3 regions of the Paenibacillus sp. FSL H7-0737 genome follow, and region 1 is predicted to be linked to each of the others. Evidence: riboswitches for the same ligand, from Rfam matches in the RefSeq annotation. Region 1 holds a riboswitch; each other region holds the start of a gene.
The links. A riboswitch is a leader RNA that binds a small molecule or an ion and turns the genes downstream of it on or off. The one in region 1 is predicted to bind cyclic di-GMP.
Positions count from the first base shown of each region.

Region 1 (5,496 bases):
TATCGAAACCCCTAACACCTAGCACTCATCGTTTACGGCGTGGACTACCAGGGTATCTAATCCTGTTTGCTCCCCACGCTTTCGCGCCTCAGCGTCAGTTACAGCCCAGAAAGTCGCCTTCGCCACTGGTGTTCCTCCACATATCTACGCATTTCACCGCTACACGTGGAATTCCACTTTCCTCTTCTGTACTCAAGTCACCCAGTTTCCAGTGCGACCTCAGGTTGAGCCCAAGGTTTAAACACCAGACTTAAATGACCGCCTGCGCGCGCTTTACGCCCAATAATTCCGGACAACGCTTGCCCCCTACGTATTACCGCGGCTGCTGGCACGTAGTTAGCCGGGGCTTTCTTCTCAGGTACCGTCACTCCGATAGCAGTTACTCTACCGGACGTTCTTCCCTGGCAACAGAGCTTTACGATCCGAAAACCTTCATCACTCACGCGGCGTTGCTCCGTCAGACTTTCGTCCATTGCGGAAGATTCCCTACTGCTGCCTCCCGTAGGAGTCTGGGCCGTGTCTCAGTCCCAGTGTGGCCGTTCACCCTCTCAGGTCGGCTACGCATCGTCGCCTTGGTGGGCCGTTACCCCACCAACTAGCTAATGCGCCGCAGGCCCATCCCTCAGTGACAGATTGCTCCGTCTTTCATTCTTTCTTCAGGAGAAAAAAGAAATTATCCGGTATTAGCTACCGTTTCCGGTAGTTATCCCAGTCTAAGGGGCAGGTTGCCTACGTGTTACTCACCCGTCCGCCGCTAAGTTATTTTGAAAGCAAGCTTTCAAAATAACTCCGCTCGACTTGCATGTATTAGGCACGCCGCCAGCGTTCGTCCTGAGCCAGGATCAAACTCTCCAATTAGTATTGAAAAGAGCGATATGCTCATTTTGAAACATCTGACGAGAAAATTAATTCTCTAATTTTGGATTTCACTTTCGTGATTTCCTACTCACTCGTTGTTCAGTTTTCAAAGATCAAGTTCTCGTTGGCGCCGTTTAATGTCTCAGCAGCAACTCTTATAATATATCATGTTGTTCTCAGTAATGCAAGCTTTATTTTTCGAAAGCCGTTTATATAACTCTCTCAAATATTGCCTGTACGCTGTCTAACAACGCTTAACTATAATAACCTATCTATTCATAGAAAAGCAACCCCTAATAGAAAAATAAACAACTAGCTTAATAATTAAGCTGGTTGTTTATTTAATAGAGTTATGAATCTAGCGATGCAAATTAATAGTATTTTGCTGCAGTATACTTACTTGAAGCCTTAATAAAATCCGTATTCTTCTTACTCTTCGCTGACGATGCATCTACCGTTGTATCAATAGTAACCCATTTCCCATCCATCAACACTTCATTCCATGCATGGTATTGCGTAACGTAGCTAGTATTCCCCATCACCAATTTAGCAGGCACATCTACACTACGCAGCATTGCGGCAAAAAGAGAAGCATAGTCATAGCAGATTCCTTTTTTAGTATTCAAAGTGTTGTTAATGTTCGGAATGTAATCTGTTGTTACGTTATTAGCAAGAGAATAATCGTATTGTACATTAGCAACTACATAGTTATAGATTGCCTTAACTTTCTCTTCATCTGTTGTTTTGCCTTTTGTAAGCTCTTTGGCCTTAAGGATCGCTTTATCAGAAGAACTCCATTTCACATTCTGTACGGAGCCCAAATATACGGAATTCGAGTCACTCATGGTTACGTCTACTACTTCGGAATATAACGCTTTGTATTTATTGCCGGTTGTGTTCTCAAGAACAGAAACCTTATAAGTACCATTACCTTGTTGTAAAGGGAAGTCCTCAGCTTGTCCAGAAGCATATAAGTTATATGTATAGCTGCTGTTGTCTTTAGTGATCATGAGTTTGATTCTTTTATCTTTCGGAATATCATAGTTAATTCCAATAACACCTTGAGCCACTTTCGATGTAATCAACCAGCTTGCATCTACACTTGCGGCTTGAGCTGTGCTTACCGGAACCGCAGTAATCAGTACGAACAGCGCCACCATCATAAAATAAACCTTTTTCACGGATAAAACCCCTTTCGGTAGCTGGCTGCCATCCTTTCGGGAAGGCCCTTTAGCTTTGCGTCCCTACCTTTCGATAGGTTTGCCGTTATCGTATAAGCTCTATCTGTTCTAATTTCACTAGACAAATTAACAGAATCAGTCCAAGTAGAAATATGAATCTAAGATTCTTATATATTTTATAAAAACAAAAAAAGCCTCTTCATTCGGTAACTGGCTGCCATCCTTACGGGAAGGCCCTTTAGCTTTGCGTCCCTACCTTTCGATAGGTTTGCCGTTTATCGTGTTTAGCTTTTATAGTCTTATACTACCATATTTATCCTCGTAAACAAGAACAAAATTGCTAGATTTACTATTATTTTATAGTTATTTCTCTGTATTTGAATTCTCTTGTTATTTCTCGTCAACGATTAGGAAAGTTTGGCATGAACAATCAAACGATGTGTAGGATCTACTAGTGGGTCACACGTAATTAGAGTAAGAATTTTATCTTTGTTATTCCCGTCTAGAACAGACACATCACTAGGAAGTACAACAGAAATATCATAAACCTCGTAATTATAAGTCTGATCGCTAGTCTTTACCGTAATCGTATCCCCAATCACAACCTCATTCAATCTGTTAAACAATCTGCCCGTAGTTCTAGCTCTATGTGCAGCTATTGCGGCGTTCCCTATTTCTCCTATTGGAGTTGTTTCTTTCATATGGGCCGCGGCATGCTTCATATTCGCTTTAGTAGCCCCTTCTAATACAGGCAGCTTCAGATCGATCTTATCAATCTCAATTAATGCGATAACTTTGCCACCCACTTCAATTTCCGGTTCCGGCTTTTCTGTTTCTTGCGGCTGTGCTTGTGCATCTAAAGCTGATTCCTCCGCTAGTAGCTGAGTGACCTCGGCATATCTGCTCTTCAGATCAGGTGGTGGAGTACTTTCACTGGTGCTCAGTTCAGCCGATTCTAATAGCTTATCCTGCTGCCAGTCGTTATACCATTCGTTAGCTTTTGGATAGAGCATGATAAGGATCCCCGCCAGTATGAGCACATACGAGAATTTACGCATGATTTTCACCTCCGTAGATTGGTTCTACTGAACTTTAGAATACCCATTTACGACTTCCGAAGAAGTTAATAATCACCGTCACAAACGTTACTAATACCTTAGAGATCAACACTTGAATGCCTAGTTTGTCAGTCAACAGATGCATTAGCAACAGCGATATTCCGAGTACTACCAGATTCAGTACGATAAACTTCAGCAACTGCGTCTTATCAAAACCCTCTTTATTGCCACGGTCACGATCCTTGAAGGTTACTTTTTTATTCAAAATAAAGCTGTTCGCTGTCCCAGCACTATAAGAAATCACCTGTGCCAACGCATATACCATCCCAAGTGAGTTCAGTAATGTAAAGATTACGAAATCAATGAGGGTATTTACCAGACCTACAGCATTAAATTTGAGAAACTGTATGAAAGCAGTCCGAAAGTTCTTATCTGACATCTTTGTAATCCTTCCGGCGATCCACTTCTTCTTCGTTACGATATCCTATGGTCTCACTGACAATATACAACGGTCTATCCTTAGACTCGTCATAAATCCGTCCAATATACTCACCGATTACACCTAACAGCATCAGAACGATACCGTTAAAGAGCAAATTGACCCCTACAATGGAAGCCCAACCTGGAACCGTCCATGAGGTGAAAAAGATTCTTTGAAACAATACGAAGAATAAATAGAGAAAGCTCGAGAAGGAAAGAAAGAATCCGACATACGTAGCAATCTTAAGTGGCTTATGCGAAAAGGAAGTGATCCCATCCAGCGCAAAACGAATCATTTTCTTAAGAGGATACTTAGTTTCTCCTGCAAATCGTTCTTCTCGCTCATATTCCACCATCGTCTGCTTGAAGCCGACCCAGCTCACTAAACCTCTGACATACCGGTTTTTTTCCTTGAGACCTCGCAAGACATCACATACCTTACGATCAATAAGACGAAAATCACCTGTGTCCGTGGGAATGTCTACACTTGTCATGCTGCTGAGCAATCGATAAAAGATCTTGGCCGTTACCTTTTTGAACATCGTTTCTCCACGGCGCTTCAGCCGCTTCGCATACACAACGTCATAACCCTCTTTCCACTTCTCGATCATTTGCAAAATGACCTCCGGTGGATCTTGAAGGTCAGCGTCAATAACAACAACCGCTTGACCTTCGGCATAGTCCATGCCAGCTGTAATCGCTACCTGATGTCCGAAATTACGCGAGAAGTCAATTAGCTTGACGCATTCATCCCGATCACTGATCTCCCGAATCATCTGGGCCGAACGATCACGACTTCCGTCATTTACGAAGACTAGCTCATAAGTATCGCCGCATTCGTCCATTACTTTTTTCAAACGTTCATAAGTAACGCTAATTACTTGCTCCTCATTGAACATGGGTACAATTACACTATATCTGGCTTTCACCTTTATTCCTCCTAAAAGCTTTATGGAGCGTTACATCTTTCTGTACTTCATAATAACGCTGTAAGCATAAACTTATTATTATAGATATTATAAAAAATCTTAGAAAACCCAAGATGGGAACCAACGCAGCATATTCTTCACATAATCTCCGCTTACCTGCATCCCTGACAGGACAGGGTAGAACGCGACAAAGAGCAGTAAAGCAACAGCCACATAGACATAACTAACATAACGAGCCTCAGGATATTTACTATCTAGCAACTTCATTATATATACAATACCAAGAATCATAAAAGGCACCATAGCAAAATAATGGTAGATAAAGGTTTCCCTTGGGACAAGCATCCACGGAACATATTGTGAGAAAAAGGCGATCCAGATCATATAAAGGGTCTTATCTTTGCGTTTCAGTGTAATCCACAGCGTTGCCAGCATTGCGAAAATACCCGTCCACCAGATAAGCGGATTCCCCATAGTCACTATACTGCTGACCTGACCTTGCGGCAAACCCTCACTGCCACTGAAGAACCAGACTGGTCTCTTCATAAACGGCCATTGCCACCAGGAGGACGCAAAAGGATGTGTAGCTACAAGCTGACTGTGATAGTTGTACATGTTCTTTTGGGAATCAATCAAGCCTTTTATAGTAAAGCCCTCTGCGGATGCAGATAAACCCGGAACAAAAGATAAACTATAAATAATGACCGGTATGATTACGAAGAATGCAACACAACTAGCTAGCGTAATAATGGTATTCTTCCAGAACGAATTTACGGCTTCGCGACAGGTACCCAGCAGTTCCTTGTCTTTGATCTTCCCTTCCGCGAGCAACCGTCCCGATGCTTTATATTCTCTGTAGCGCTCGAAGAGCGAGATAGCTAGCATAATGGCCAGCCCAGCTCCTCCGTACAGTACAATCCACTTGGAGGCGACACCAATTCCGAAGAATAAACCGGACCAGAATAACGGAATTAGTGTTTTTCTTAAGGG
Region 1 covers NZ_CP009279.1:709,357-714,852, reverse strand. The annotation lists rRNA gene H70737_RS03200 (16S ribosomal RNA) at 1-858, opposite strand, end outside; gene H70737_RS03195 (transglutaminase-like domain-containing protein) at 1,230-2,039, opposite strand; cyclic di-GMP riboswitch class I at 2,053-2,133, opposite strand; cyclic di-GMP riboswitch class I at 2,242-2,322, opposite strand; gene H70737_RS03190 (class D sortase) at 2,447-3,097, opposite strand; gene H70737_RS03185 (GtrA family protein) at 3,132-3,536, opposite strand; gene H70737_RS03180 (glycosyltransferase family 2 protein) at 3,526-4,506, opposite strand; gene H70737_RS31140 (phospholipid carrier-dependent glycosyltransferase) at 4,606-5,496, opposite strand, start outside.

Region 2 (5,496 bases), 170 kb from region 1:
GATTATCGTTCCTTCTATGCCATTTATGGCACGGAATCTGAGACGGTAGGAAGTACGGATTACTTAAATAAATTGGATATCAGTTCGCAAGGCTATGTTGAATTTATCGAAAATATGTAATTAGATTTGAAGCAAAAAGCAGCATTTTCATTAATGGAAATGCTGCTTTTGTCATAAGTTGTCGTTAAATCGTAAAAGGTATGGTTATCTCTTGCGCGGCTGGAACGAAGTTTTTCTCTCCCCAAGTGCACATCATATCCAGCACCGGAATAAGCGATTGGCCCTTCTCGGTCAAGGAATACTCAACTTTAGGGGGAATCTGGGGGAATTCCTCGCGCCTGACGAGACAGTCGGCTTCCAGTTCTTTCAACATAACGCTTAATGTCTTAAAAGGTATTGTACCGATACCCCGTTGCAGTTCATTGAACCGCACGATCTTGTTTTCAGAGAGATAGTAGAGAATAGTCATTTTATATTTACCACTAATAATAGACAAGGTGTAGCCAAAGCTAGTGTCCTTCTGTTGAATGCCAGGCGGTATACAGATTTCATCACTCATGGGCTATTACCCTCCTTCAGAAAATATTCAACGAAAAGGCAAACGCCTGTTGTCGCTCCGTACTGAGGTCCCGACTTTATTATGTTTTACAACCTGCTATCAAGTCATCCTGTGAGAACGAATTCACTATATCATTTTGAAACAATTTGTTCAAAGCACTCGTGGCTAACTATCAATCGGTCGATTTTCTCTGTCGGCGAAGCGGGCCTCTTTGGTTGGAAATCAAAAGTGCCAAGCGGATAGCCTAAGCGACGAATTGAAGTTTTTAATGTAATTTTCATGTGAGCATCATCTTATTTTCAGGTTCAAGGTATATATTGAAGACACCAAACACCCCCCAGTGTTTTGTGGTATAAATCTCTCAGGTCTTGCCAACTCCCATGGTAAGGCCTATTTTTTTGTTCGCTAATTAAATGAGGGAGGGGGGGCAGCTTCTTCGCTACTTCACTTAATCTGATACTGCTCTTCATAGCTCTTAAAAGATGAAATATCCAGACCGAGATATCTGCGCATATGAATGGCAGCTTGGGCAGCGACGATGTCGTTTAACAGCAGCATTCGTTCATGGTATCCACGACATATAAATTTGGCTTCTATCCCCGTGTTAAGTCTGTTCTGCTCATAAACCTTGATTCCCCGTTTTCTCATCTCTGAACGAACATCTCTTAGATCTGTTGTAGCAACTGCTGCGGCTGTTTCAAGAACCTCCAGATAGGGGGTAGGTGTTCGTAAATGTGCAGATAGAATGGCGGAGTCCCGTTCGAAAGCTGATAAAATCATCGGAAGCAATAAATAAGATTTGACCAGCATGTTGTCCCTGCTTTCAGCTCTATTCATGAATCTCATCACCTCTAATGGGAACGTATATTCGTATTCTACCCCGATATTCCAAAAATAATCAATGGTATTTCTAAACAGCTAGTCCAATGTGATTGAATTCACAACTAAATTAGAAAGAATAAAATATATTAAAATTGTAATAATAAAAAATAATGCTTCAGACTTATATAAAGGGAGAATTAGGATGAAAGAGGAAGGAAGTCTCCACCGTGGAATGGTATTTGGTTTGATTCTAAGTATTTCATTATGGATATCGATATTAGGTTGGATAAAGTTACTTTAAAATTGAAGGAAAACCTTTGTGTGAAGCGCCTTTAGGCGCTTTTTTTGTGCTTGCTTACGCGTATGAATATCAAAAGGAATTGATTGACAATTGTGGGGATGGAGCGCTAAACTATTATTAGTTCAAAAGTATTAAAAGTCATAGACGATTATTTAATAGGATGCTTAAAATGCTAGTTCTAATCCGCAAGTCAATACATATATTATCATGATAATAGCAAACCGCCTGAAAGGGTGGGACGCAAAGTCCAGGAGTCTAAAGTGTCTTAAATGCGCTATGACCGTCCGACTGCCATGAGAAGGGAATTCCACTTCTTTTTTGGCGGTCTTTTTTGTTGTTAGGTCCTTTAGAGTTTCTGGTAATTATTCTGATTAAATATAAATCATAGTTTTAGGAGGTGTGCTTTTTGAAAAGAAGAATGAAACCGCTGCTTGCACTAGTATTAGCGGGGATTTTGACAGTAGGTAGTGGTCTTTCTGGAGGTCATTTGGTAAATGCGGCTGGGGAGGTGCTTCCCTATACTCCTACACCTGTGTTAGGTATTGCAGGGAATTTTAATACTTTTATTTTTGGGGATTTCAAACAATCTAATGATCAGGTTCATGGGCGCCTTGCGGCCAAAGGTAATATTACTTTGCAGAATTACGGCGTATCCAAGGATAATCCAGGTGGAGATGTTCTTATCGCTGGTAATGACATCAGTTTTACTAATGGGACTGTTCATGGAGCATCCGTTTATGGTGGTGTTTTTTCCAGCAACGGTGTAGATCTTAAAGAACCAGCGAGAAAAGGGACTCCTATTGATTTTGATGCTGAAGAGCAATTTCTTATTGGACGTTCTAATGAATTCTCTTCGCTTGCTACAATAGGAACTTTCAAAAAGGAATATGGGAAAATAACGATTGATGCTTCGGAACCATTTAACGTTCTTAATCTTAGTGCTGCCGATTTCGCTGGTGCTAATGGCTTACAGTTTAATATTGCAAATAGCGCCACAGTTATCATTAACGTTAGCGGAAGTTCAGTTAACATTCCAAGCTTTCAAATCTGGGGAGGTAGCCCTAACAAGGTATTATTTAATTTTTATGAAGCTAGCACTGTTGACATTGGAAGTTTAACAATAGAAGGAACTATCCTAGCTCCGCTTGCAAAAGTAACTTATAATTCCGGTGAACTGCATGGGACGCTGATTGCAAAGGGATTTGCTGGTGGAGTGCAGATGCATTGGTATCCATATGGAGGGGAAGAACCACCTCCGACACCAACGCCGACCGTGACGCCAACACCAACGCCGACCGTGACGCCAACACCGACGCCGACCGTGACGCCAACACCAACGCCAACCGTGACACCAACACCGACGCCGACCGTGACACCAACACCAACGCCAACGCCGACCGTGACGCCTACGCCGTGCGTGACACCGACACCGAAGCCAACACCAACGCCGAAGCCAACACACACACCAAAGCCAACACCGACACCGAAGCCGACACACACACCAAAGCCAACACACACACCAAAACCAACACCAACGCCGACCGTGACGCCAACACCAACGCCGACCGTGACGCCAACACCAACGCCGACCGTGACGCCAACACCAACGCCGACCGTGACGCCAACACCAACGCCGACCGTGACACCAACACCAACGCCGACCGTGACGCCAACACCAACGCCGACCGTGACGCCAACACCAACGCCGACCGTGACACCAACACCAACGCCGACCGTGACGCCAACACCAACGCCGACCGTGACGCCAACACCAACGCCGACCGTGACGCCAACACCAACGCCGACCGTGACGCCAACACCAACGCCGACCGTGACGCCAACACCAACGCCGACCGTGACGCCAACACCAACGCCGACCGTGACACCAACACCAACGCCGACCGTGACACCAACACCAACGCCGATCGTGACGCCAACACCAACGCCGACCGTGACGCCAACACCAACGCCGACCGTGACGCCAACACCAACGCCGACCGTGACGCCAACACCAACGCCGACCGTGACACCAACGCCAACACCGTCGCCGGAAGTAACGCCAACACCGACACCGTCGTCGGAAGTGACGCCAACACCGACACCGTCGTCGGAAGTGACGCCAACACCGACATCGTCGTCGGAAGTAACACCAACACCGACACCGTCGTCAGAAGTAACGCCAACACCGACGCCGTCGTCAGAAGTAACGCCAACACCGACGCCAACGCCGGAGCCTCCGGTGTTCCCGACACCAACACCATCATTTGTAATTGGCACTATCATTGTTAATGATGATCCTGTGCCGCTGGGCCCTGTAGCTTCGTCGACTCCAGCACTTGTACCAACACCAACACCGTCGAGCAACACAGAGGTACTTGTTGATGATGAGGAGATTCCATTAGGACCAGTATTGACAGTAACACCAACGCCGTCACCAGAGGATATTGCTGTAGTGGATGATACAATCCCGCTAGGTAATCCACCTGTGGATGAACTTCCAAAAACGGGAGAATCAAGTTCAGTCCCTTATTATGTAACTGGTCTAGGTTTTGCACTTATTGGATTGCTAATGAGAAATAGATTCTCGAGCAAGAAATAATAAACGGTGATTGTAGCTTGAATACAAGTTATGCCGTGAAGAATAGTAAAGCCGCTTTCGGGACATATTCCGAGGGCGGTTTTCTTTTGTTATGATTGTTATATTTTGGCGCATTCTAAGTAGATGTTATACTGATTTACAACGGATATGAGGAAAGGACGGGGAAGATGAATTGGTATGGTTCTTCATTAGCGCTGTCATCGCCATAGGAGCTCTGATCTATGCGGGCTTTTTCTTTTATGGAATTGCTATTAAACGAGCACCGAAGGAATTCCTGAGTAATAATCGTGATTTGAAGGTTGATCCCCCGGTTGCCGGGGCTTCTTGGGGTGAGGGGAAGGATTGGATCTCCAGTCAGAGCTTTGAGAATGTGGAGATTACATCTGAGGACGGGCTACAACTAAGAGGGTACTTGCTCCTTTCGGATCGTGCTGAAGGTCGTACGGCGATTCTAGCTCACGGTTATTCTGGAAAAGGGAAGGATATGGGGGCGTACGCCAAAATTTATTACGAGAGACTGGGCTTTAATATCCTGATTCCCGATGCCAGGGGACATGGGGAAAGCGCTGGGAATTATATTGGTTTTGGATGGCATGAGCGCAAGGATTATTTGCAGTGGATTGATTATATAATTGAAAAGACTGGGCCCAGTGCTCAAGTTGTACTACATGGGGTCTCTATGGGTGGTGCTACAGTGCTAATGACCTCAGGCGAAAATCTCCCGCCGCAGGTCAAAGCTATTGTCTCGGACTGTGCTTACAGCTCAGTTAAAGCACAATTAGCCTACCAACTACGGCGTATGTATCGCTTGCCAAGTTTCCCTTTTATTCAAAGTGCGAGTCTAATTACTCGTTTGAAAGCAGGGTATGGTTTTAGTGAAGCGTCTGCCTTGAAACAGGTGAGGAAGGCGAAGGTGCCGATTCTTTTTATTCATGGGGATGCCGATAATTTTGTACCATATAGTATGATGAATGAATTGTATGAGGCATGTCAGAGTCCCAAAGAGAAATTCGTAGTGCCTCAAGCAGGGCATGGGTTAGCTTATGATATGGATAAGACGGGGTATATAAACGTAGTAACAGTTTTTGTGAATCAGTATGTAAATTAGATGCCCTGAACGTAGACAGCGCCCGATATCCGCTAGGTAGCGGTTATCGGGCGCCTATATTTTTCCACACATGGCATGTGTCCTTATGTAAGGTTCGTACAGCCATG
Region 2 covers NZ_CP009279.1:539,298-544,793, forward strand. The annotation lists gene H70737_RS02385 (NAD(P)H-dependent oxidoreductase) at 1-120, shown strand, start outside; gene H70737_RS02390 (winged helix-turn-helix transcriptional regulator) at 185-559, opposite strand; gene H70737_RS02395 (YhjD family protein) at 1,004-1,396, opposite strand; cyclic di-GMP riboswitch class I at 1,888-1,978, shown strand; gene H70737_RS30115 (choice-of-anchor A family protein) at 2,089-4,281, shown strand; gene H70737_RS02425 (alpha/beta hydrolase) at 4,454-5,389, shown strand.
Region 2: linked by a shared signal. The riboswitch ahead of H70737_RS30115 (choice-of-anchor A family protein) and the one ahead of H70737_RS03195 (transglutaminase-like domain-containing protein) in region 1 are both predicted to bind cyclic di-GMP.

Region 3 (5,496 bases), 2.8 Mb from region 1:
GTATCAAGTAAAGCTAAGGGTTAAAACATCTGTCTTAAAAGAATTACAGCGAGAAAGATTCGTCTCTGTCCAATTAATAGAGCCAACAAGCAATGCTGAGTGGGTGAACGTAGATGCCGAATTTAATACGATCGAGTCGGCCTGCCGGATAATCCTTTCTTTTAGTCCCTCGGTTATTGTACTTTCACCGCAAGAACTTTTAGAGATGGTAAAGTCTGCTATCGCAAAAATTTCCGCTATTTATGAGGATTTTTGACACGAAATCTAAAGAACTACTCCGAAAAGAAGATTTATGTCAGTTCTTACTATAGACCAATCACCTTTAAATCCCATATAATAACACCAATACATAATATTAATAAGGAGGACATTATACCAATGAACTGGATGCATAAACTTCCGTTAAAACAAAGAATTGTTGCCGGATGTTACCTCGTTGCCGCACTATTTGCCATTCCTGTTTTAGTTACTTTTATGATCTTAGGCAACATTATTTTGGGTATTGTTCTAATCGTTGTTCTTGCTGCTCTAACTTTCCCAGTGGCCCGCTTTATCGAGAGAACGCTTACATCTTCTTTTGATGACATCGCGAATGTATCTCATAGTATTTCAAAAGGGGATTTTACTAGTAGAGCCGACGAGAACGGGTCTATGGGGGACGTAAGTCGTTCCTTTAATACTATGATTGACAAGCTCAAGAAGATTTTGACAGAAGCATCACAAATCACTCGTCAAGTTATGGATGCAAGCCGTGGAATCGAAGATAAGAATCAGAATTTGAAAATTGTCATGGCACAGGTAGCCTCTTCGTCTAACGAGCTAGCTCTTGGTGCAAATGAAATATCTACGGATATCGCTGAAATGACAGAATCCATTAAAGATATTGAGAATAAAGTATCCAATTATACGAACTCAACGAAAGAAATGAACAGACGTTCAATACATACATTAGAACTAGTTGAACAAGGACGGCAGTCCGTTGATACTCAAGCTGAAGGCATGCGCAAAAACATCCAGGCTACTCAAAAAGTAGCTGATACAATCGAAGCCCTGTCTCATAATGCTCGCGGAATTACGATGATTACAAAAACCATCACAGAGATCGCTGAGCAGACCAACCTCTTATCGCTGAATGCCTCCATCGAAGCAGCACGCGCCGGAGAGCATGGTCGAGGTTTTGCTGTAGTCGCACAGGAGGTTCGTAAACTTGCCGAGGAATCAACAGCTTCAACGAAGGAAGTCTTTGGCTTAGTTCGGAGCATCGAAACTGATATCAAACAAGCGATTGACAATATCGCTATCAACGAAGAAGTCGTACAGGTACAGAATGAGATGATCACTCAATCTGCTCATATCTTTGCTCAAATTGTGCAAAGTGTGCAGTATATTACCGAGCAAATCTCTTCCTTCTCTGCTGAAAGTGATCTGATGTTGGAAAGTGCCTTGAAAATTTCAAGTGCAATAGAGAATATCTCTGCAATCACACAGCAAACCGCTGCCGGCACCGAGGAAGTATCCGCGGCTATGAATGAACAAATTAATGCCCTGCAGTCCGTCGCTGAAGAAACTGAGAAAATGACACAGGCTGTGTTTAATCTACAGAAGACTATCCATATTTTCAAGTTTTAAGTCACTTGCAAATCATATAAACAAGTCCAAAAACTCCTCCTAAGTTTTGACTTAGGGGGAGTTTTTTTATATCTATTATTTCATAGGTTGGACAAGACTTTCGTCAAAATTCGAGTTAATTTGCGAAAATATATTGACAAAGGTACTCTAGGAATATATTGTAAAGGAAAATTCTTCTTATAAATTTTAAAATTAATATTGGCAAAATCTTCGAAAGAGGATGACGCAAAACCATGGATCTACAGCCTCATTATTAATCAGAGGCCATGACTGCCAGGTTGCAGAAAACCAAGACGACTGAACAATTGTTCAGTCTCTATGGCGATTTATGCCACCAACCTGTGCCCTAATTCAGAGCACAGGTTTTCTAATGTTTGATTTTAAAATAACAATCAACTTGTGAGGTGTATTTTTTGAAGACAGTCGCAGATTACATGTCGGAAGCACTACGGAACCTAGGAGTTACCCATTCCTTTGGTATTATTGGGAAATCCATTTGTCCTATTGTTCTTAAAATGGTAGATTACGGTATTGAATTTATTCCTGGGAGACATGAGTCCAGTTCCGGCTTCGAAGCAGCCGGGTATGCGCTTAAAACTGGAAAACTAGGTGTAGCTTTTGGTACTTCAGGTCCTGGTGGAACAAACCTATTAACTGCAGCAGCACATGCTAAGGCTAACAACCTACCTGTCCTATTTATTACTGGCCATCAATCTATTAAAGAGCTTGGAATTCCCCAATGTCAGGACTCTACTTCTTTTCTAGCTGATTTAGCTGATATGTTTAGACCTGCCACCTTATATAGCAAGCTTATTGAACGTGGAGATCACTTTAACACAATCTTTAATCATGCCATATCCATTGCTTTGAGCGGTAATCGTGGTCCAGTTCACCTTTGTATTCCCTTTGATGTACAAACGGAATTGCTAGAGGAATGTAATATTGTAATCCCTGAACGCGAATCACTGGTTAGCCATGCTAATATCGACCGTGTACTTGATGCTATAAATAACTCTAAGAATCCAATAATTATCGCGGGTAAAGGCGTTAACCGCTCAGGAGCACATAGTGAGCTAATTCAATTAGCGGAAACATTTAATATTCCTGTAGTTACATCTCCAGGTGGTAAAGGGGCTATAGCTTGGGATCATCCACTCTATCACGGTCCAATTGGAGTAGGCGGTTGTACCCATGGGGATGACTTGCTGAATCAAAGTGATCTATTTATCGTTCTCGGGTCACGTTTAAGTGATATGACTATTTGTAATCTTAAAAGGGAAAATCATCCTGCAACATTAATTCAGTTTGATAGCGATCCGACTTTTGTCGGAAAAATATTGTTCTCTAAAACGATTCCAGTGACTGGAGATCTACGGGACAATCTAGTTTACTATCTCAATAATATTGACACGAACAACATCACAAAACGCGAAGCACCGACAAATTCCGATTATACCGAAGAGCCTCCGATTTTACCAAACCTTTCACTTGCATCGGTCTTGAGTACGATGAGTGATTTGATTCCTTATAACAGCACAGTCTTTGTTGATGATGGAAGTCACGGTTTCCATGCTGCGAAATGGTACAAGGTTAAGAAACCGGGCAGTTTTGTTTTCGATGCTTACTTTGCTTGTATGGGTAATTCCATCGGAATGGCGATTGGTGCAAAGGTTGCTGCTCCAGAAGAAACGATCTTCTGCATTACAGGAGATGGCTGCTTTATGATGCTAGGCGCAGAGATTAACGCTGCTGTCTGCAAGGATATTCCTGTCATATTCATTGTTGTGAATAATAAACAGCTAGATATGGCTCTAAAAGGTATGGAAAAAACTACAGGACGTATTGACGGAACTATCTACGAAGTCCCTATGGATGCTGTGAAATTCGCAGAATCACTAGGCGCTAAGGGTTACAAATGTGAGACAGCGGAGGAGTTCGAAACAGCCATCAAGGACGCTGTTGCCATCAACCGTGTTGCCGTCATTGAACTGCTAACAGACCGTGATGAGGTCCCTCCGACTGCTCACCGTACTTTGAACCTAAATTAGGAGGTCACTTATGAAAGACAATGTAAACAGTGGTCTGAACCACTTCACGAATCTCTCTGGAGACTACGGAGCTAAAGCACTGGCTCCGATTAAAGAACATTTCCCCGATTTGGCTGAATTTATTATGGGGAATGCCTACGGCGATATTTTTCAACGCAACACAATCGAAGCTGACTGGAAGGAAATCGCAGTTATCTCTGCCCTGATTTCGATGGGTCAGTTTGATCAATTGGGTGTTCATTATGTCATGGCTCTTCGTGTGGGAGTTACTGTAGAACAACTCAAAGGTATTCTATTACACTTAGTACCCGCTATAGGGGCACCTAGAATCATCACCGCTTTTAATATTCTTCTCGAAACGATTGAAGAAATAAAGTAACTATTTTCAGTAAATTAAAATATCGGGAGAGATGTTAACGTGGGACAGTTTATTTTAAAGACAGACACTACTAAAAAAGTGATCAATATTGAGCTGGAAGGAACATTTTCTGAAGAAGATGGTCTGAAATCTATCCAAGCTTATCAACAAACTATTAATCCTATCACTCCAGCAGACTATGAATTACAAATCGACTGCAGAAAGCTAAACGTAACTGCACCTGATGTTGTACCTCTTTTGGAAGGTTGCTTCGTAATGTTTAAGAATGATGGATTTGTAAAAGTAAATCTAACCCTTGAGAATAACCCAATTCTTAAAATGCAGCTTGCTCGTCTGGGTCGTAAAGCAGGACTAGATAACATCGAGATCATTTCCACCGTTACAGCTTAATTCTTCTTATAACTAAAAAAACTATAGAGTTTTTCAGGAGGATTCATTCATATGACCGGAATTCGTATTCAAGACATTGATATCTATCATCCTAGTAATAAAGTTGGTAACGACTTTTTTATTAAGCATTTTGACGAAAAGGGTATTGATATCCGAGGTCTACTGACCACTTTAGGTCGTGATACGCGCTATAGCATTAAGAATGAGGAAGAAAATTCTCTTACGATGGCTTTTGAGGCTGCCAGTAATGTGTTGGATAAAAATGGTCTCACTGGCGCTGATATCGATCTTATTGCCTATGCAAGTCAAACTCCTGAATATATCTTTCCTACTAACTCTTTAATGATTCACCGTTTAATTAACGGCGCATCCCATACAATTTGTATAGATAGCAACGCTAACTGTGCAGGTATGACTGCTTCCGTAGAACAGGTGAGCCGTCAAATGCAAGCCAATCCTAGAATTAAACGTGCTTTGGTCATCGGATCCGATTATGTAGCACCTCATGCAGATAAGAATGATCCAGTCTATTATGCTAACTTCGGTGATGCAGCTGCGGCAGTCCTTCTTGTGCGCGATGATAATGCGGTAGGCTTCATTGATTCTGTCTATCAAACAGACACATGCGTTTATGGCAACTCCATGTTCCCGGCTGAAGGCTTGGCTAATCTGGGTAGAAAAGGCGTAGCGGCTGGAGAATTCAATGTGAAGTTCATTCCATTTGATGATTCCATTTGCGTAGATGCTGCTTCTGAATCGATTCGCACGCTTCTATCAGATAACAACATAGCGCCTGAATCTATTAAAGCGGCCTGTTTCTCACAGCTTTCACTGCCTAATATCGTTGGTGTTTGTGAAAAAGTGGGTATTGATCGTGAGGTTGCGGTTTACATAGGTGATGAATTCGGGTACACCTCAACCAGTAGCCCGTTTATCGCTCTACACAAAGCTATTACTACAGGAAAGATCGAACGCGGAGATAAAGTTCTGTTCTGGACAGTGGGCGCTGGATGGCAAAACGTTGCATTTGTTATTGAATATTAAGCGTTA
Region 3 covers NZ_CP009279.1:4,715,136-4,720,631, forward strand. The annotation lists gene H70737_RS20720 (helix-turn-helix transcriptional regulator) at 1-256, shown strand, start outside; gene H70737_RS20725 (methyl-accepting chemotaxis protein) at 379-1,629, shown strand; cyclic di-GMP riboswitch class I at 1,820-1,915, shown strand; gene H70737_RS20730 (thiamine pyrophosphate-binding protein) at 2,034-3,677, shown strand; gene H70737_RS20735 (carboxymuconolactone decarboxylase family protein) at 3,688-4,056, shown strand; gene H70737_RS20740 (hypothetical protein) at 4,096-4,446, shown strand; gene H70737_RS20745 (3-oxoacyl-[acyl-carrier-protein] synthase III C-terminal domain-containing protein) at 4,498-5,490, shown strand.
Region 3: linked by a shared signal. The riboswitch ahead of H70737_RS20730 (thiamine pyrophosphate-binding protein) and the one ahead of H70737_RS03195 (transglutaminase-like domain-containing protein) in region 1 are both predicted to bind cyclic di-GMP.